4 regions of the Streptomyces sp. FXJ1.172 genome follow, and region 3 is predicted to be linked to each of the others. Evidence: riboswitches for the same ligand, from Rfam matches in the RefSeq annotation. Region 3 holds a riboswitch; each other region holds the start of a gene.
What was found. Region 3 has a riboswitch for cyclic di-AMP ahead of A6P39_RS18070 (C40 family peptidase). Riboswitches for the same ligand answer to the same signal wherever they lie in the genome.

Region 1 (4,640 bases), 990 kb from region 3:
CCACCTGCGCGGGCGAGAGCCGGTCGAAGAGGGTGGCGCGCACGGTCTCGACGTGCCCGGGCGCGGCACGCTCCAGTACGGCCATCCCCTCGTCCGTGAGCACGGCGATGCTGCTGCGCTTGTCCCAGCGGCAGTTCTCCCGGCGCACCAGCCCGTCCCGCTCGAGGCGGGTCACCGCGTAGGTCAGCCTGCTGCGCGTGATCTTCAGCGTCTCGGCGAGATCGGTCATGCGCAGCGACCGGTCGGGCGCCTCGGAGAGATTGGCCAGCACCGAGTAGAACAGGTGGGGCATGCCGGCGTCCTGCTGGAGCTGTCGGTCCATCGCGTCCTCCAGGAGGTGGGTCGCGGCCATGAAGGCGCGCCACGCGCGCTGCTCCTCGGGGCTCAGCCAGCGGGTCGTCATGCAGCCAGTGTAGGTTTGTTTCAAACTTGAACCAAGAGTGACGTGACCTCGCAGGAAGAGTGCGCCGATGTCGTACCCGTATGTGCTGCTGTCCGCCGCCGTCTCCCTCGACGGCTGCCTGGACGACACCGGTCCCGAGCGCCTGCTGCTCTCCAGCCCGGCCGACTTCGACCGGGTCGACGCGGTACGGGCTGAGTCCGACGCGATCCTCGTCGGCGCCGGCACGATCCGCGCCGACAACCCGCGGCTGCTGGTCAACTCCGCCGAGCGCCGTGCGGCCCGGGTCAAGGAGGGCAGGCCGGAATACCCGCTGAAGGTGACCGTCACTGCCTCCGGCGACCTCGACCCGGCCGCGCAGTTCTGGCACACCGGCGGTGACAAGCTCGTCTACACGACCGACCGGGGCGCCGAGCGCGCCGCCCGCCTCCTCGGCGACACCGCCGATGTCGTACCGCTCGGCCCTGTCCTCGACTGGCGGGCACTCCTCGAGCACCTCCGCGTCGCGCGCGGTGTGCGGCGCCTGATGGTCGAGGGTGGCGGCACGGTCCACACCCAGCTGCTCCAGCAGGGCCTCGCCGACGAACTCCAGCTGGTCCTCGCCCCGCTCTTCGTCGGCGACCCGGCCGCCCCCCGCCTGTTCGGCCCCGGCGCGTACCAGGGCGGCCGGCTCCGGCTCGTCGAAACCCGCCGGATCGAGGACGTCGTCCTCATGCGCTACGAACCCACCGCCCCCGGTGCCGGTCCCGCCCCCACCGCCGCCGACCGCCACTGGCTGCGCACCGCCTGCGAGCTGGCCGCGCTGTGCCCGCCTTCCGGGACGGCGTTCAGCGTCGGCGCGGTGGTGGTCGCCGCCGATGGCACGGAGCTGGCGCGCGGCCACTCGCGCGAGGGCGGCGATCCCGTGGTCCACGCGGAGGAGGCCGCGCTGGCCAAGCTCGATCCGGCCGACCCCAGGCTGGCCGGGGCCACGGTGTACAGCAGCCTCGAGCCCTGCGCCCGCCGGGCCTCGCGGCCCGCGCCGTGCTCCGAGCTGATCCTCCGGGCGGGGGTGCGGCGGGTGGTCACGGCCTGGCGCGAGCCGGACACGTTCGTGGATGCGGCCGACGGGAGCGGCGTGCTGGTGAAGGCGGGTGCCGAGGTGGTCGTCCTGCCGGAGTACGAGTCGCAGGCGAAGGAGCCCAACAGGCATCTGGTGGGGTGAGAGCCCCCTCATAACACTCAGGGCCCGGAATCCAGTGGATTCCGGGCCCTGAGCCTTCAGTAGCGGGGACAGGATTTGAACCTGCGACCTCTGGGTTATGAGCCCAGCGAGCTACCGAGCTGCTCCACCCCGCGTCGTTGTGTCTCAAGCATACGTCATCCGCGGGAGTGCTCGCACACCGGTTTCTCCGGGCCCCGCCGAACGGGGTCATTCGCTTCCTTCGCTTCCTTCGCTTCATCCGCCCGCCCGCGCCCGCGGCGGCGATCCCCTTCACTCAGGGTGATCGGACGACCGCCCTCCGCATAACATCTGAGACGCCATCAAAAACGCCAATGCTCCTGAACGATGGCCAACTCGCCCGGTTTGCCGTGGTCCTGGCTGGTAAGTCCTGGCCGAAAAGCGTTAATGATCAAGCCGAACAGCTTGGAAAGTGACTGTCAGGTCTATTAACGTTCGATAACGCAGCGCGGTCGTCCCAGCCGTCACAAGAGGCGGCTCCGTGCGCACGCGCCGAATCCCGCGAGGGAACCGGGGAACCACCACCTTGGGGTGAATCACGCGGACACCGACGTGAACTCACTGAGTCACGCCCGGTATACGCGCGTAGGAGACCTTCCTGCTCCGAACCCGTCAGCTAACCCGGTAGGCGAAGGAAGGAAAGGAGTGCGCCCGAGTGGCGTCCAACCGGCCTGCCCCAGAAGCCCCCTTCGCTCCCCAGCAGAGTGAGCCCGAGACCTTCGGTTACGGCTCCTACCGCGCCGAGGAGGGTCCCTGGGAGGAGTGGAACCCCACCGAGGACTCCACCGCCCAGGTCCGCGGCCGGCACCGCGTCGCCAAGCAGCGCGGCGGCTTCGCCCGCAGCTCCACCGTCCTCGGCGTCGGTGTCATGGCCGCGGTCGGCGCGGGCGGCATGGCCAGCGCCCACACCGGCAAGCCGCCGGTCTCCATATCCCTGCCCGACCTGGACTCCGTCGGCCACCTCTTCGACGGCGGCTCCGCCAAGGCGCCCAAGTCCACCGGCACCGGGCTCAGCAACGTCGGCGTGAGCACCGACAGCGGCAAGAGCGGCGGAGCCGGCGAGGCCCTGCGCAACCGGATCATGGCCCAGGCCGAGCAGCAGCAGAGCAAGGCCGACAGCAAGGCCACCGCCGCCGCGATCGCCGCCTCCGAGAAGCAGACCGCCGACGCGGCCGCCAAGGCGGAGAAGGACGCCGCAGCCCAGGCCGCTGCCGCCAAGGACAAGGCGCAGGCCGACGCGAAGAAGGCCGAGGAGGACCAGCGCCTGGCCGAGCTGGCCAAGCAGTACACGCTGCCCGTCGTCTCGTACACGATCACCGGCACCTTCGGCCAGCCCGGCGCCATGTGGTCCTCCGGTTACCACACCGGCCTCGACTTCGCCGCCCCCACCGGCACCCTGATCAAGGCCGTCCACGGCGGCACGGTCACCCAGGCCGGCTGGGCCGGCGCCTACGGCTACCGCACCGTCCTCACCCTGGACGACGGCACCGAGCTGTGGTTCTGCCACCAGTCCTCGATCAACGTCTCGGTCGGCCAGAAGGTCTCCACCGGCGACGTGATCGGCCGGGTCGGCGCCACCGGCAACGTCACCGGCCCGCACCTGCACCTCGAGGTGCACCCGAACGGCCAGGCCACCGCCATCGACCCCGCGCCGTGGCTGCGCAGCAAGGGCCTCAACCCCTGAGCGTGGCATCCGGGTGAACCGTGTGAAACGAACGCCGGCGGCGGGATGAGATCATCCACCGCCGGCGTTGACACAAGGCATGACGTCCTTGCGCACACTCGGCACTTCCGACCTCGAGGTCTTCCCCCTGTCCCTCGGGGGCAACGTCTTCGGCTGGACCGCCGACGAGGAGACCTCCTTCGCCGTCCTCGACGCCTACGCGGCGGCGGGCGGCAACTTCATCGACACCGCCGACTCCTACTCCGCCTGGATCGAGGGCAACCAGGGCGGCGAGTCCGAGACGATCATCGGCAAGTGGGTCAAGGCCCGCGGCAACCGCTCCGAGGTCGTGATCGCCACCAAGGTCAGCCAGCACCCGCAGTTCCAGGGCCTGTCCGCCGCCAACATCAAGGCCGCCGCAGACGCCTCCTTGCGCCGCCTGGACACTGACCACATCGACCTCTACTACACCCACTTCGACAAGCCCGAGGTCCCGGTCGAGGAGATCATCGGCGCGCTGGACGAGCTGGTGAAGGCGGGCAAGGTCCGGCACATCGCGGCCTCCAACATCAGCCCCGAGCGCCTCAAGGCCTCCCTGGACTTCTCCGACCGCGAGGGCCTCGCCCGCTACGTCGCCCTCCAGCCGCACTACAACCTCGTCTCCCGCGACACCTACGAGGGCGCGCTGCAGGACCTGGCCGCCAAGGAGAACCTGTCCGCGGTGCCGTACTTCTCCCTCGCCTCGGGCTTCCTGACCGGCAAGTACCGCCCCGGCACGAAGGTCGACAGCGCCCGCGCCGAAGGGGCTCAGAAGCACGCCGAGTCCGAGCGCGGCCAGAAGGTCCTCGCGGCCCTGGACGAGATCGCCGCCGCCCACGGGGCTCCCGTCGCCACGGTCGCCCTGGCCTGGCTCGCGGCCCAGCCCACGGTCACGGCCCCCATCGCCTCGGCCCGCACGGTCGAACAGCTCCCGGCACTGCTGAAGGTGGCGGAACTGAAGCTGACGGATGAGGAGATCGCGAAGCTGACGGCCGCGTCGGCCTAGCTCTCCGCCGACGGCTCTTCGTCGGCAGCGCTTTGCCGGCGGCTCTTTCCCGCCGCGGCGGCGCGCAGCTCTGACGGCGCTCAGCCACGACGGCGGACTGCGGCGGTGCCGGATCCAACGCGACCCGAGGGTCCGCGACCCAAAGGTCCGCGACCCGAAGGTCAGTGACCCGAGGGTCCGTGACCCGAAGGTGCGTGACCTGAAGGTCCGCGACCCGAGGGGCTACGACCGATACGGGTTGTACGTGGAATACGGCACCGCCGGATACCCGTAACCCGGCCCGTACGCGGTGGGCACCGGCGCCGGCCCC
Region 2 (4,640 bases), 190 kb from region 3:
CAGGACGTGGGACCGCCGAACGCCGGCCGGCAGGTCGTGAACACGTTGAACACGTCGGCCGAAGCGCCGGTGGTGTCAGCCCGCGCGGTGCACCACCGCGTCGCACAGGTCCTCCAGCGCCGCCCTGGCGTCGCAGTCCCGCAGCGGCGACAGCGCGGCCCGGGCCTCCTCGGCGTAGCGGACGGCATCGCGGCGGGCCTGCTCCAGTGCGGGGTGCACGCGCAGCGCGGTCAGCGCCTCGGCGTGCCGGGCGTCGTCGCTGAGGTCGGAGTCGAGCAGCTCGCACAGCGCGAGGTCCTCGGGCAGCCCCAGCCGGGCCGCGCGCTCGCGCAGCCGGAGCACCGGGAGGGTCGGGATGCCCTCGCGCAGGTCGGTGCCCGGGGTCTTGCCGGACTCGTGCGAGTCGGAGGCGATGTCCAGCACGTCGTCGGAGAGCTGGAAGGCGACCCCGAGCCGCTCGCCGTACTGCGACAGGACGTCGACGACCGTCTCGTCGGCGCCCGACATCATCGCGCCGAACCGGCACGACACGGCCACCAGCGAGCCCGTCTTGCCGCCGAGCACGTCCAGGTAGTGCTCGACCGGGTCGCGGCCGTCCGAGGGGCCGGCGGTCTCGAGGATCTGACCCGTGACCAGCCGCTCGAACGCGAGGGCCTGCACCCGGACCGCCTCGGGCCCGAGGTCGGCGAGGATCTGGGAGGCGCGGGCGAAGAGGAAGTCGCCGGTGAGGACCGCGACGGAGTTGTTCCAGCGGGTGTTGGCGCTGTCCACGCCGCGCCGCACGGCCGCCTCGTCCATCACGTCGTCGTGGTACAGCGTGGCGAGGTGGGTCAGCTCCACGACGACGGCCGACGGCACCACGCCCGGCGCGTAGGGGTCGCCGAACTGGGCCGCGAGCATCACGAGCAGCGGCCTGAACCGCTTCCCGCCGGCCCGTACGAGGTGCTGCGCGGCCTCCGTGATGAACGGGACCTCGCTCTTGGTGGCCTCGAGCAAGCCTTCCTCGACAGCCGCCAATCCGGCCTGGACATCGGCTTCGAGAGCCTGGTCCCGCACGCTCAGCCCGAACGGCCCGACGACGGTCACGAGGGGTCTCCTGTCTGCTGGTGTCTGCTGGCGATTACACGGCTTGTCGATAGGTCGCTGCCATCACTCGAGTCAGCGTATCCGGTCCCGTTTCGATCACCGATAGCGCCCACCGGTCCAGCCCGGGCGGTATTGGATCACGACCGGCATGTTTCTGATCGGACGGTAAGAACGGACATTCATCGACTTAACAGGAACCCTTGCGCTTTGTCTCGAACCGAGGGGCGAGCGGAGTAACACCTCCACCCCTTCCCCGGGCACCCGCGGTCACCAGGACAACGACGGGCGTCGCGTCACAGGTTCCACCGTCCCCCGATCCGCCCCCTCCGCAGGCCTGCGCGGGCCGCTTCCGGGTCGTCCGCCGACCATCCCGCCCTCCACTCTCCGTCACCCCTGCCGCCGCCCCCTCCACCGCTTCCCGATCGCATCCCGACCCCCACTCGACCACTCCCACTCCCTGCACACCCCTCCACGCGCCCCGGCATACGTCTCACTCGGCTGCAAATGCCCTAAAAACCTCATATCCGATTTGAGGTGATTTGCCATTTCGTGAGTTGGGTCACGGACCCCATCCCCGCACGCCCGTCGCCGAACCCTCCCTCCCCCCTTGCCCCGCTGACGAGTTGATGGTTGGCAACCGCAAAGGATCAAGTACCCCATAGGGCATAGACCAAGGTCAAATAGGGTTTTCCGTGAATCTGGCACTTGTTCCGGACATGTGCTCTCGCATACGTTCCCGGCCATCGGGTGGACGCCGAATCCTGCCGCCACCCGCATAACCATCCGCGAACTCATTTCGTACGGCAGGAGCGGGGGACCCAGGTAAGTCGCCGGACCGGTCGGCCCACGTCGCACCGGAACGGCTTGGGGTGAAGCCTCGCCTTCTCCGGAAGGCGCGGCCGGGCACCTCCCCGCCCGAACCCGACAGCTCACCTCGCAGGCGGCGGAGAGGAACTCCCCATGCGTGCCACCGCTCAGCACCGCCGTACCCGGACCAGCCGTCTCGTCCGCACCCTCGCCGTCGTCGGCACCGGTGCCGCCGTCCTCGCACTGCCGGTCATCGGGGCCACCAGCGCCTCCGCCACCACCGGCACGACGGCCACCACGAAGGCCTCCACCACCACCGGATACTCGAACAACCTCGACGGCTGGATCCGCCAGTCGCTCGCGGTCATGGCCCAGAAGGGCATCCCGGGCAGCTACAGCAGCATCTACCGCAACGTCATGCGGGAGTCCTCCGGCAACCCGCTGGCCATCAACCTCTGGGACTCCAACGCCGCCGCCGGCATCCCGTCCAAGGGACTGCTCCAGGTCATCGACCCGACCTTCAACGCGTACCACGTGCCCGGCACCTCCTCCAACATCTACGACCCGGTGGCCAACATCACCGCGGCCTGCAACTACGCCGCCGCGCGCTACGGCTCCATCGACAACGTCTACAGCGCGTACTGAGACACCACGGCGGCCTGAGACACGGCCGCCCCGGACCCGGCTGCCCGGTGCGCACTGATGTGCCGGTCAGCCGGCCGGAAAGAGTCGTTCGAGGACGACGGCGATGCCGTCGTCCTCGTTCGACAAGGTGATCTCGTCGGCCACCGCCTTGAGTTCGGGGTGGGCGTTGGCCATGGCGACCCCGTGTCCGGCCCAGTCGAACATCGGGATGTCGTTGGGCATGTCCCCGAACGCCAGGGCCTGTGGGGCCTCGATCCCCAGCCGCTCGGCGGCCAGTGCCAGCCCGGTCGCCTTGGTCACCCCGCACGGCTGGAGTTCCACGGTCCCCGGCCCCGACATGGTGACCGTCGCGAGCGAACCCACCACCGCGCGCGCGATGTCCGCCAACTCGTCGTCGGACAGGGCGGCATGGCGCAGCAGCACCTTGCTGATGGGCTCGCTCCACAGGTCGTCGCGCCGGCCGACCCGCACCGCGGGCAGCGTCGGGTGCGGCATCCGGTACCCCGGTTCGATGAGCGTGAGCCCGTCGACGCCGTCCTGGTCCACGGCCGCGTAGACCTGCCCCACCTCTGCCTCGATCTTGCCGAGCGCTGTCTCGGCCAGTGCCCGGTCCAGCCTGACCGACCACAAGAGGCGGCCGGCCGCGGCGTCGTAGACCTGTGCGCCCTGCCCGCACACCGCGAGCCCCGTGCAGCCGAGGCGGGCCAGCAGCGGCCGTACCCGCGGGGCGGGCCGGCCCGTCACCACCAGGTGCCGTCCGCCGGCCCGCGCCACCCTCCCCAGCGCCGCGAGCGACCGGTCGGAGACCGTGTCGTCGCCGCGCAGCAGCGTTCCGTCCAGGTCAGTGGCGATCAGTGCATATGCGGGGGAGGCTGCCATGATCAGAGAATACGGATCCGGCGCCCCTCCGACTCACCTTGTCGTCCTGCGTACTTACGTGCTCATCAGCCCCAAGTGGCGCACGATGTCACCCTGTTGACCATCCGCGCGGCGATCGGCACAGGTCAGCCGTGAGCGGCCGCCAGGTGTTTCGCCAGGCGCGGGGAGGCGAACCGCGTACCGCACACGAAGCGCATCACCGGGCCGTACGAGGACGCCGCCGGGAGGCCGGTGAAGTACAGGCCGGGGACGGACGACACACAGCCGGGGCCGAGCTTCGGCGTGCCGCGGCTCACGGCGAGTCGGGTGCGCAGTCCGTGGCCCAGGAAGTCCATCGCCGCGAGGCTGACGCGGTAGCCGGTCGCCGCGATGACGTGGTCGGCGGTGAGCCGCTCGATACGGCCGGCGGGGGTCCCCCCGCTCGAGCCGGTTCGAGAGTGCGCCGGCGTGCGGACGGTGAGGACGGGGCTGTTGCCGGACACCTCGGCGGACACGATCCGCTCGACCTCCTGGACTTGCACGCTCGCCTCGAACCGCTCGCGCAGCCACCAGGCGCCGAGCGGTCCGAGGACCCGGCGGACCAGGTAGTGGCGGGTGGCTTCGGGCAGATGGCGGTAGGGCTGCGGGTAGTAGCTGAGCGCCCACAGCGACCAGGCGCGGCCGAAGGGGGACTCGGGGCGCAGCCTCGGCTGCTCCCAGGGCGGGGCACCGAAGGCGACCCGGCCGCGGCCGCGCGCGACCACGCGCACGCGTGCGCCCGCTTCGGCGGCGAGTGCCGCCGTCTCCAGCGCGGACTGGCCGGCGCCGACGACGATCAGCTCCTGGCCGGCGAACCGGCCGAGGTCGTGGTGCTGGGAACTGTGCGAGACCGGGCCCGTGGGGGACGGTCCGTCGGCCGCGGCTGCCGCCAGCTCGGCCGGCAGGTGCGCGAGGCCCGACAGCCCGGTGGCGACGACGACCGCGCGCGCGGTGAACATCTCCCCTGAATCCAGCTTCAGTTCGAAGCCGCCGTCGGTGCCGCGAGCCGCGACGCGGTCCACGGAGACCACCCGCACCCGCTCCAGGCCGGGCAGCAACTGCTGCTGGAACCACTCGCCGTAGGCGATGAAGGTCTCCACCGGGATGACGTCCTCGTCCGTCACCAGGCGGCGGATCCCGGCCGCGTCGCAGTAGTCCGCGAGGGTGTGGCCGGGCTGCGGGCAGTCCAGACTGGAGGCGGCGGG
Region 3 (4,640 bases):
TCCAGCTACCGCGTCCCCGCGGGTACGACCGTCAAGGCCGGCCAGCCGATCGCCTACTCCGGCAACTCCGGCAACTCCACCGGCCCGCACCTGCACTTCGAGGTGCACCCGGCGGGCGGGGCGGCCGTGGACCCGCTGCCCTGGCTGCGCAGCCATGGGCTGGACCCGACCTGAGCCCGGCACGAGGTAGGTGAGCCCCGCCGGACCCGCGGGGCTCACCTCGTCTCGTCTACAGCTTCTCCACCGGCGCGTACCGCAGCAGCAGCCGCTTCGGCTTGCCGTCGCCGAAGTCGATCGTCGCCTGGGCCTTGTCGTCCGCGCCCGCCACCGCGACGACCGTGCCGAGCCCGAACTGGTCGTGGGTGACCCGGTCGCCGACCGCCAGGGACACCACCGGCTTGTCGGAGGCCCGCCGGGTGGCGAACCCGGACGCGCCCGCCGCCGACGAGCGCGAGCGGGACGAGGACAGTGAGGCCGCGATCCCGGAGGCCGGCCCCGAGGAGACCGGCGCCGCCGCGCCCGTGCGCTTCCACTCCACGTGGGCGGGCGGGATCTCCTCCAGGAAGCGGGAGGGCGGGTTGTACGACGGCTGGCCCCAGGCGCTGCGCATCGCCGAGCGCGTCAGATACAGCCGCTCCCGCGCACGCGTGATGCCGACGTAGGCCAGGCGCCGCTCCTCCTCCAGCTCCTTGGTCTGGCCGAGGGCGCGCATGTGCGGGAAGACACCGTCCTCCATGCCGGTCAGGAAGACGACCGGGAACTCCAGGCCCTTGGCGGTGTGCAGGGTCATCAGGGTGATGACGCCGCCGCCCTCTTCCTCGTCCGGGATCTGGTCGGAGTCGGCGACGAGGGCCACCTGCTCCAGGAAGTCCGCGAGCGTGCTCTGCTCGCCCTCCGCGCGCTCCTGCTCGAACTCCAGGGCCACGGCCGCGAGTTCCTGGAGGTTTTCGATACGGGTCTCGTCCTGCGGGTCGGTGGAGGCCTGCAGCTCGGCCAGGTAGCCGGTGCGTTCGAGCACCGCCTCCAGGACCGTGGCCGGTCCGGCCCCGGACTCCACGATCGTGCGCAGGTCCTCCATCAGCGTGTTGAACCGCTTGACCGCGTTGGTGGAACGCGCGGCCATGCCGTACGCCTCGTCCACGCGCTTGAGGGCCTGCGGGAAGCTGATCTTCTCGCGCTGGGAGAGCGCGTCGATCATCGCCTCCGCGCGCTCGCCGATGCCCCGCTTGGGGACGTTGAGGATGCGGCGCAGCGGCACCGAGTCCTCGGGGTTGGCGAGGACGCGCAGGTAGGCGAGGACGTCCCGGACCTCCTTGCGCTCGTAGAAGCGGACACCGCCGACGACCTTGTACGGCAGGCCGACGCGGATGAAGACCTCTTCGAAGACACGGGACTGGGCGTTGGTGCGGTAGAAGACGGCGACGTCGCCCGCCTTGGCGTCGCCCGCGTCGACCAGGCGGTCTATCTCGTCGGCGACGAACTGCGCCTCGTCATGCTCGGTGTCGGCGACGTAGCCGGTGATCCGCGCGCCCTGGCCGGCGTTGGTCCACAGGTTCTTCGGGCGGCGGGACTCGTTGCGCTCGATGACCGCGTTGGCGGCGCTCAGAATCGTCTGCGTGGAGCGGTAGTTCTGCTCCAGCAGGATCGTCGTGGCGTTCGGGTAGTCCTCCTCGAACTGGAGGATGTTGCGGATCGTCGCACCCCGGAAGGCGTAGATCGACTGGTCCGCGTCACCGACGACGCACAGCTCGGCGGGCGGGATGTCGTACTCGCCGGGCGGGGTGGCGGTGTTCTCGCCGGGCGGGGTGGCGGTGTTCTCGCCGACGCGCTCGCCGGTGCCGACCAGCTCGCGGACCAGCGCGTACTGGGCGTGGTTGGTGTCCTGGTACTCGTCGACGAGGACGTGCCGGAAGCGGCGGCGGTAGTGCTCGGCGACGTCCGGGAAGGCGCGCAGCAGATTGACCGTCGTCATGATCAGGTCGTCGAAGTCGAGCGCGTTGGCCTCGCGCAGCCGCGACTGGTAGAGCGCGTAGGCCTGGGCGAGGGTCTTCTCGAAACCGTCGCTCGCCCGGGCGGCGAAGTCCTCCTCGTCGATCAGCTCGTTCTTCAGGTTGCTGATCTTCGCGCTGAACGACTTCGGCGGGAAGCGCTTGGGGTCGAGGTCCAGATCGCGGCAGACCAGGGCCATCAGGCGCTTGCTGTCGGCGGCGTCGTAGATCGAGAACGACGACGTGAAGCCGAGCCTTTTGCTCTCCCGGCGCAGGATGCGCACGCACGCGCTGTGGAAGGTCATCACCCACATCGCGTTCGCGCGCGGGCCGACGAGGTGCTCGACGCGCTCCTTCATCTCGCCCGCGGCCTTGTTGGTGAAGGTGATCGCGAGGATCTGGCCCGGGTGCACATTCCGCTCGGCGAGGAGGTGGGCGATGCGGTGGGTGAGCACACGGGTCTTGCCGGAGCCGGCGCCGGCGACGATGAGCAGCGGGGAGCCGGCGTGCACGACCGCGGCGCGCTGGTTGCCGTTCAGCCCCTCCAGCAGTGCCGCCGCGTCGAGCGCGGGGCGCGGGGCGCCGTCGCGGTAGTAGGCGTCCCGGTCCGGTGGCGCGTCGAACTTCCCGCCGAACAGATCGTCCGGAAGCGGCTCCGGAGCGTGATCGTCCTCGGGCGGCGGCGGGGGCTCCTCCTCGTGCCCGCGCGAGGGCTGGAGGTCCGCCAGGAAGCTGTCGTCAAAGAGGCTGCTCATCGCTCTCCGAGTCTAGGGCGCCCCACCGACAACCGGTCGCCGTCCCGGGAAGAAGACCCCATGGGCCGAGCGCCGAACGCCCCTTACGCAGCGGAATCGTCCAATGACAGGAACGTGAAACCTGTCTCGGATCACGAAAATGTATCGGACATATCACGCACCAACCTTCACACTGGTCACACCAGTTGGCTAGGTTGCCGTCGGGCCGCGTGCGCGGCCCCCGCCGAGTCCGGCGCGCCCCCTCGGGGTGCCTGGAGCCGGGGACCCACCGATCCCGGGGTGAATCGGCCGACTCCCGTCCGGGACGACGCCGTAGGGCAACCCTTCCGAACCGCGCCCGAACCCGACAGCTAACCCGGTAGGCGGCCCATTGGAAGGAGTCGCCTCCCTTGGCGTCGCACCGCAAGCCGCGCCCTGGCGGGAACAACGGAGTGGGTCTTCGCACCCCCGTCCTCGCCACCGCCGCCCTCACCTCCATAGCCATGCTGTCCCAGACCGCCGAGGCCGCCCCCGGCACGGACCATGCCCGGCCCAGCCTGGAGGAGGTGGAGAAGAAGGTCGACGACCTCTACCGGCAGGCGGAGTCGGCCACCGAGAAGTACGACGCGGCCAAGGACCAGACAGGCAAGCAGCAACGGCGCGTCGACGCCCTCCGGGACGAGGTCGCCCGCCGCACCGGCCGCCTGAACAAGGCCCGCGAGGAGCTGGGCTCCTTCGCCGCGGCCCAGTACCGCACCGGCGCCGCCGCTCCCGGCACGGCCACCTTCCTGCTGGCGGACAACCCGCAGGACTACTTCGACCAGACCCAGCTGATGAACCGGCTGACCTCACGCGAGAAGAGCGCGGTCGACGCCTACATCGGCGAGCAGGCCGCCACCCTGAAGGAGCGGCGAGAGGCCGCGCAGAGCCTGCGGACGCTGACCGACTCGCAGCACGACCTGCAGACCTCCAAGGCCACCGTCCAGCAGAAGCTCGCCTCCGCGCGCGAGCTGCTGTCGCAGCTGACCGCCCAGGAGAAGGCGCGGCTGGCCGCCATCGAGCGGGAGAAGCAGCAGGAGGCGGCCCGCAAGGCGGCCGAGCTGGCGAAGCAGCAGGCGGCCGCTCAGCAGCAGAACAGCTCGTCCGGCTCGAGCAGTTCGTCATCGTCCGGCTCGGCCGGCTCCACGGCTTCGGGGTCCTCGGGGTCCTCGGGGTCCTCCAGCTCGTACGACGCGAAGGCCGCCAAGGCCCTCGACTTCGCCCGCGCCCAGATCGGCAAGCCGTACGTGTGGGGCGCCACCGGGCCGGGCTCCTACGACTGCTCGGGCCTGACCCAGGCCGCCTGGAAGGCCGCCGGCGTCACGCTCCCGCGCACCACGTACGACCAGGTCAACGCGGGCACCACGGTCTCCCTGGCGAACGCGCGGCCGGGCGACCTGATCTTCTTCTACGACGACATCAGCCACGTCGGCCTCTACATCGGCAACGGCATGATGATCCACGCTCCCAAGCCGGGCGCGTACGTCCGCGAGGAATCGGTGTACTACGGCGGCGAATCGATCATCCACAGCGTGGTCCGCCCGGGCTGAGGCGTCCGTCAGGCGCTGCCCGTCAGGTCCACAGGACGGCGACGAAGATGTTCGTCATGGTCAGCAGGCCGACCACGCCGAAGGCGGCCTTGTCGACCTTCTCCTCGTCGCGCTTCACGTAGACCAGCCCGAGGATCACGATCAGCAGCGCCAGCTTCAGACCGATCTTGATGGTGTTGATGTGGTGGTCGTCGGCCTGGTTGAGGCCGACGAGGACCACACCGGTGACGAGCATGGTCAGCGCGCCGTGCAGCATCCCGGGCACGAAGCGGGCCGCGCCCTGCCCCATCGCCTTCACCTGGGTGAGGAAACCGCCGAGCAGCGCCGCG
Region 4 (4,640 bases), 1.2 Mb from region 3:
CCGAAGCCGAGGGCGCGGACGTCGCCCTGGACCGTCTGGCCAAGCTGGTCTCCGAGGGTCTGGAAGAGCTGCCCGAGACGGTCTGAGCACTGCGCACGAAACAGTGAAGCCGCGTCGCCCTTTCCGGGCGGCGCGGCTTCGCCGTTTCCGCCTTCTTTTGCGGATGCGCGGGCACACCGGAATTCCGGCAGCAGAAATAAACCGCCACCGAATTACTCCTCTTTGTATACGGCGTCCGTGTTAATGCCGCAGGCCCGACATGTTTACGGCGTGTTGCGAAGTCCTCACACGCTCGCCGGCACCGGAAAAGCGAAGCCGGTGCGCGGCCGTCGCGCGCTCGCCGTGCAGTGCCGTGAGCGCCCGCGCGCGCTCGCCGTCGCCCCGCGCCACCGCGTCCACGATCGCACCGTGCTCCGCCCAGGACTCGGCCGGGCTCGACGGCGGCTCGACCGTGTACATCCAGGCGATCTTGTGGCGCACCTGGGTCAGCATCGAGGTCAGCGAGGGGCTGCCGCAGGCCTGGGCGAGCGTCTCGTGGAACCAGCCGCCCAGCGAGCGCAGATCCTCGCTGCTGCCCCGCCTGGCCCGCTCCTGACCCAGTCTGACCAGGCCGCGCAGCACCTTCAGATGCGCTTCCGTGCGCCGCTGTGCGGCCCGGGCGGCGCCGAGCGGCTCGAGCAGCATGCGCATCTCCAGCAGGTCGGCCGCCTCCTGCTCGGTCGGCTCGGCCACGCACGCGCCTGCGTGCCGGCGCGTCACCACGAAACCCTCCGCCTCCAGGGTGCGCAGGGCCTCGCGCACGGGGACGCGCGAGACGCCGTAGCGGCGGGCCAGGACTTCCTCGGTGAGGCGGCCGCCGCGCTCGTGGACACCGGCGACGATGTCGTCCCGGATCGCCGTGCATACCGAGTGCGCCGGAATACGCATGACCGACCTCCGCCTTAATCCCCGTGAAACGTCGACGATGGACGTGTGTTCCGTGACTCTATTGCAATGAGCCGGAATTTCCGACGGCGGGCCGGAATCCATGGATATTTTTTGGACAGCGACCGTTGGACAGCAGCCGTTGAACAGCGACCGGCGCGGACCTCCGGCGGACATCGTGAAAAACAGCGAAAGCCCCGGCTCGGTGAGCCGGGGCCCGGGCTGCCGTGCGCGGTGCGCCGTGCACGTTGCGCCGTGCGCCGTGCGCGTCAGACGTTCACGCCGTGCGCCGTGTGCGTCAGACGTTCACGCCGTGCTTGCGGAGATAGGCGACGGGGTCGACGTCCGAGCCGTAGTCGGGGGTCGTCCGGGCCTCGAAGTGGAGGTGCGGTCCGGTGACGTTGCCGGTCGCGCCGGACAGGGCGATCTGCTGGCCCGGGGTGACCTGCTGGCCCACCGTGACACCGATGGACGACAGATGGCCGTACTGGGTGTACATGCCGTCGGCCATCCGGATCACGATCTGGTTGCCGTAGGCGCCGCCCCAGCCGGTGGAGACGACGGTGCCGGAGCCGACCGCGTGGACGGCGGTGCCGCTGGCCGCGTGGAAGTCGATGCCGGTGTGGGAGCCGGAGGACCACAGGGAGCTGCTGGCCTTGTAGCCCGTGGAGACGTACGAGTCCGTGATCGGGGCGACGAAGCGGTTCAGGCGCTCGCGCTCGGCCTCACGGGCGGCGCGCTCCTTGGCCGCGCGGACCTCCTTGGCCCGCTCGGCCGCGGCCTGCTCGGCCGCCTTCTGCTCGGCTGCCCGCTGCTGGGCGGCGGCCTGGTCATCGATGTGCTCGGCGATGTCGTCGCCCATGGTGATCACCGGGGTGAGGCCGGTCTGCTCGGCGGAGTTCTCGGCGGCGAACGCCGGAGCGGCCGCGAGGGTGCCGATGACGCCGGTGGTGGTCAGGGCCGCGATGCCGGCCGCCTGAGCGGTGGTGCGCTTGACCCGGCCGGGCTTGCGGTGCTTCCCGGTGGCGCACATGAACGCCATGAAGTGGCTGGTCCTTTCCTTCCCTCTCGCCTACCGGGTTAGCTGACGGGTTCGGAGCAGGAAGGTCTCCTACGAGCCCCCCTCGCTGCCGCGCGGGCGCCCGATTCACCCCAGGGACGGTGGGTCCCCGGCTCCCCTGGCTCGCGCCGTACGGGGACTCGGCGATGGCTGTCCGGTGCCGCGGGTGCGGCGCACTGCCTGACGAACAGCCCGGACGACGCTAGGCGGGCCCGCCGTCAATCCCCAAACCGATCCCGGATTTTGTAGCGCATGCCACAGGGCAGACGGGCAACCTCCGCCCCAAAACGGGCATCTGGGGAAGGGAGTGGAACAGCAAGGGGCCCTGACGACCCGTAGGTCGTCAGGGCCCCTCGCACGCGTGCCGTTACTCGGCCGCCACCACGGTCACTTCGCCGATGCCCAGCGCCTCCACCGGCGCCTTGATCTGGGCGGCGTCACCGACGAGGACGGTCACCAGGCGCTCCACCGGGAAGGCGTTCACAACGGCCGCCGTGGCCTCCACCGTGCCCGTCGCGGCCAGCTGCTGGTACAGCGTCGCCTGGAAGTCGTCGGGCAGGTGCTGCTCGACCTGGTCGGCCAGCGTGCTCGCGACGGCCGCCGCCGTCTCGTACTTCAGCGGCGCCACCCCGACGAGGTTCTGCACGGCGACGTCCCGCTCGGCGTCGGTCAGGCCCTCGGCCGCGAGGGTGCGCAGCACCTTGCACAGGTCCTCCAGCGCGGGACCCGTGTTCGGCGTGTCCACCGAGCCGCTGATGGCGAGCAGCGAGGCGCCCGTGCCGTCCGGCGCGGAGCGGAGGACCTGCCCGAACGAGCGGACACCGTAGGTGTAGCCCTTCTCCTCGCGCAGGACGCGGTCCAGGCGGGAGGTGAGGGTACCGCCGAGGCAGTAGGTGCCGAGCACCTGGGCGGGCCACACGCGGTCGTGCCGGTCGGGGCCGACGCGGCCGATCAGCAGCTGCGTCTGGACGGCGCCGGGGCGGTCCACGATGACCACGCGGCCGGTGTCGTCGGCGCTCACCGGCGGCACGGGCCGGGACTCGCCCGGGGTGCCGGTCCAGGCGCCCAGGGTGTCGCCGAGCAGGGCGTCCAGGTCGATGCCCGTGAGGTCGCCGACCACGACCGCGGTGGCCGTGGCGGGGCGGACGTAGCGGTCGTAGAAGGCGCGCACGGCGATCGCGTCGATCTTCTCGACCGTCTCCTCGGTGCCCTGGCGCGGGCGCGACATGCGCGAGGCCGCCGGGAACAGCTCCTTGGACAGCTCCTTGGCGGCCCGGCGGGAGGGGTTGGCCAGCTCGTGCGGGATCTCGTCCAGACGGTTGCGGACCAGCCGCTCGACCTCGCTCTCGGCGAACGCGGGCGCGCGCAGGGCGTCGGCGAGCAGGCCGAGGCCCTTGGCCAGGCGGGAGGCGGGGACCTCCAGGCTCAGGCGGACGCCGGGGTGGTCGGCGTGCGCGTCGAGCGTGGCGCCCGCGCGCTCCAGCTCGGCGGCGAACTCCTCGGCGGAATGCTGGTCGGTGCCCTCGGAGAAGGCCCGCGCCATGATCGTGGCGACGCCGTCCAGGCCGGCCGGCTCGGCGTCCAGGGGCGCGTCCAGGAGCACCTCGACGGCGACGACCTGCTGGCCGGGGCGGTGGCAGCGCAGCACCGTCAGGCCGTTGTCGAGACTGTCGCGCTCGGGGGCCGGGAACGCCCACGGCTTGGCGTCGCCGGGCTGCGGCCGGGGGTGGAAGTCCATGGTGGCGAGCTGCTCGGTCACTTGGCCGTCTCCTCGTTCTCGTTACCGGCCTCTACGGTCGCTTCCTGCTCCGGGTCCTCGCCGCGCCCCGCTTCCTCGGTGTGCTCGGCGGAGTCGGCGGACAGCGGCTCGTAGACCAGCACCGCCCGGTTGTCGGGGCGCAGGCGCGCCTTGGCGACGTCCTGGACCTCCTTCGGGGTCACCTCCAGGACGCGCTTGACGGCGGTGAGGGCGAGCTGCGGGTCACCGAACAGGACGGCGAACCGGCACAGTTCGTCGGCGCGGCCGGCGACCGTGCCGAGCCGGTCCAGCCACTCGCGCTCCAACTGGGCCTGGGCGCGCTCCATTTCCTCCGGCGTGGGGCCCTCCTCGGCGAACCGGGCCAGCTCCTCGTCGATGGCGGCCTCGATGACCGGCACCTCGACGTCACCGGAGGTCTTCACGTCCAGCCAGCCCATCGAGGGCGCGCCGGCCAGGCGCAGCAGGCCGAAGCCGGCCGCGACGGCCGTACGGTCGCGGCGCACCAGGCGGTTGTACAGGCGGGAGGACTCGCCCCCGCCGAGGACGGTCAGGGCGAGGTCGGCCGCGTCGCACGCGCGCGTGCCGTCCTCCGGCAGCCGGTAGGCGGCCATCAGGGCGCGCGCCGGGACCTCCTCGACGACGACCTCGCGCTTCTGCTCGCCGATGACCTCCGGCAGCGAGCCGTCGCGCGGCGCGGGCTTGCCGTCGTGGGAGGCGATCGAGCCGAAGTACTTCTCGATCCAGGCGAGGGTCTGCACGGGGTCGATGTCGCCGACCACGGAGAGCACCGCGTTGTTCGGCGCGTAGTACGTGCGGAAGAACTGGCGGGCGTCCTCCAGGGTGGCCGCGTCCAGGTCCGCCATCGAGCCGATCGGCGTGTGGTGGTAGGGGTGGCCC

Region 1: linked by a shared signal. The riboswitch ahead of A6P39_RS22675 (M23 family metallopeptidase) and the one ahead of A6P39_RS18070 (C40 family peptidase) in region 3 are both predicted to bind cyclic di-AMP.
Region 2: linked by a shared signal. The riboswitch ahead of A6P39_RS18970 (transglycosylase SLT domain-containing protein) and the one ahead of A6P39_RS18070 (C40 family peptidase) in region 3 are both predicted to bind cyclic di-AMP.
Region 4: linked by a shared signal. The riboswitch ahead of A6P39_RS12780 (M23 family metallopeptidase) and the one ahead of A6P39_RS18070 (C40 family peptidase) in region 3 are both predicted to bind cyclic di-AMP.

The regions. Positions count from the first base shown of each region.
Region 1 is NZ_CP119133.2:5,072,098-5,076,737, forward strand. It holds gene A6P39_RS22660 (MarR family transcriptional regulator) at 1-403, opposite strand, end outside; gene A6P39_RS22665 (dihydrofolate reductase family protein) at 471-1,604, shown strand; tRNA gene A6P39_RS22670 (tRNA-Met) at 1,665-1,738, opposite strand; cyclic di-AMP (ydaO/yuaA leader) riboswitch at 2,103-2,268, shown strand; gene A6P39_RS22675 (M23 family metallopeptidase) at 2,278-3,306, shown strand; gene A6P39_RS22680 (aldo/keto reductase) at 3,386-4,330, shown strand; gene A6P39_RS22685 (PrsW family intramembrane metalloprotease) at 4,553-4,640, opposite strand, start outside.
Region 2 is NZ_CP119133.2:4,273,899-4,278,538, forward strand. It holds gene A6P39_RS18965 (polyprenyl synthetase family protein) at 76-1,086, opposite strand; cyclic di-AMP (ydaO/yuaA leader) riboswitch at 1,861-2,042, shown strand; gene A6P39_RS18970 (transglycosylase SLT domain-containing protein) at 2,047-2,538, shown strand; gene A6P39_RS18975 (HAD family hydrolase) at 2,605-3,417, opposite strand; gene A6P39_RS18980 (NAD(P)-binding domain-containing protein) at 3,543-4,640, opposite strand, start outside.
Region 3 is NZ_CP119133.2:4,084,843-4,089,482, forward strand. It holds gene A6P39_RS18060 (M23 family metallopeptidase) at 1-174, shown strand, start outside; gene pcrA (DNA helicase PcrA) at 230-2,743, opposite strand; cyclic di-AMP (ydaO/yuaA leader) riboswitch at 2,969-3,125, shown strand; gene A6P39_RS18070 (C40 family peptidase) at 3,133-4,311, shown strand; gene A6P39_RS18075 (hypothetical protein) at 4,334-4,640, opposite strand, start outside.
Region 4 is NZ_CP119133.2:2,894,455-2,899,094, forward strand. It holds gene A6P39_RS12770 (HPr family phosphocarrier protein) at 1-86, shown strand, start outside; gene A6P39_RS12775 (GntR family transcriptional regulator) at 241-927, opposite strand; gene A6P39_RS12780 (M23 family metallopeptidase) at 1,223-1,966, opposite strand; cyclic di-AMP (ydaO/yuaA leader) riboswitch at 1,979-2,140, opposite strand; gene A6P39_RS12785 (M16 family metallopeptidase) at 2,352-3,722, opposite strand; gene A6P39_RS12790 (M16 family metallopeptidase) at 3,740-4,640, opposite strand, start outside.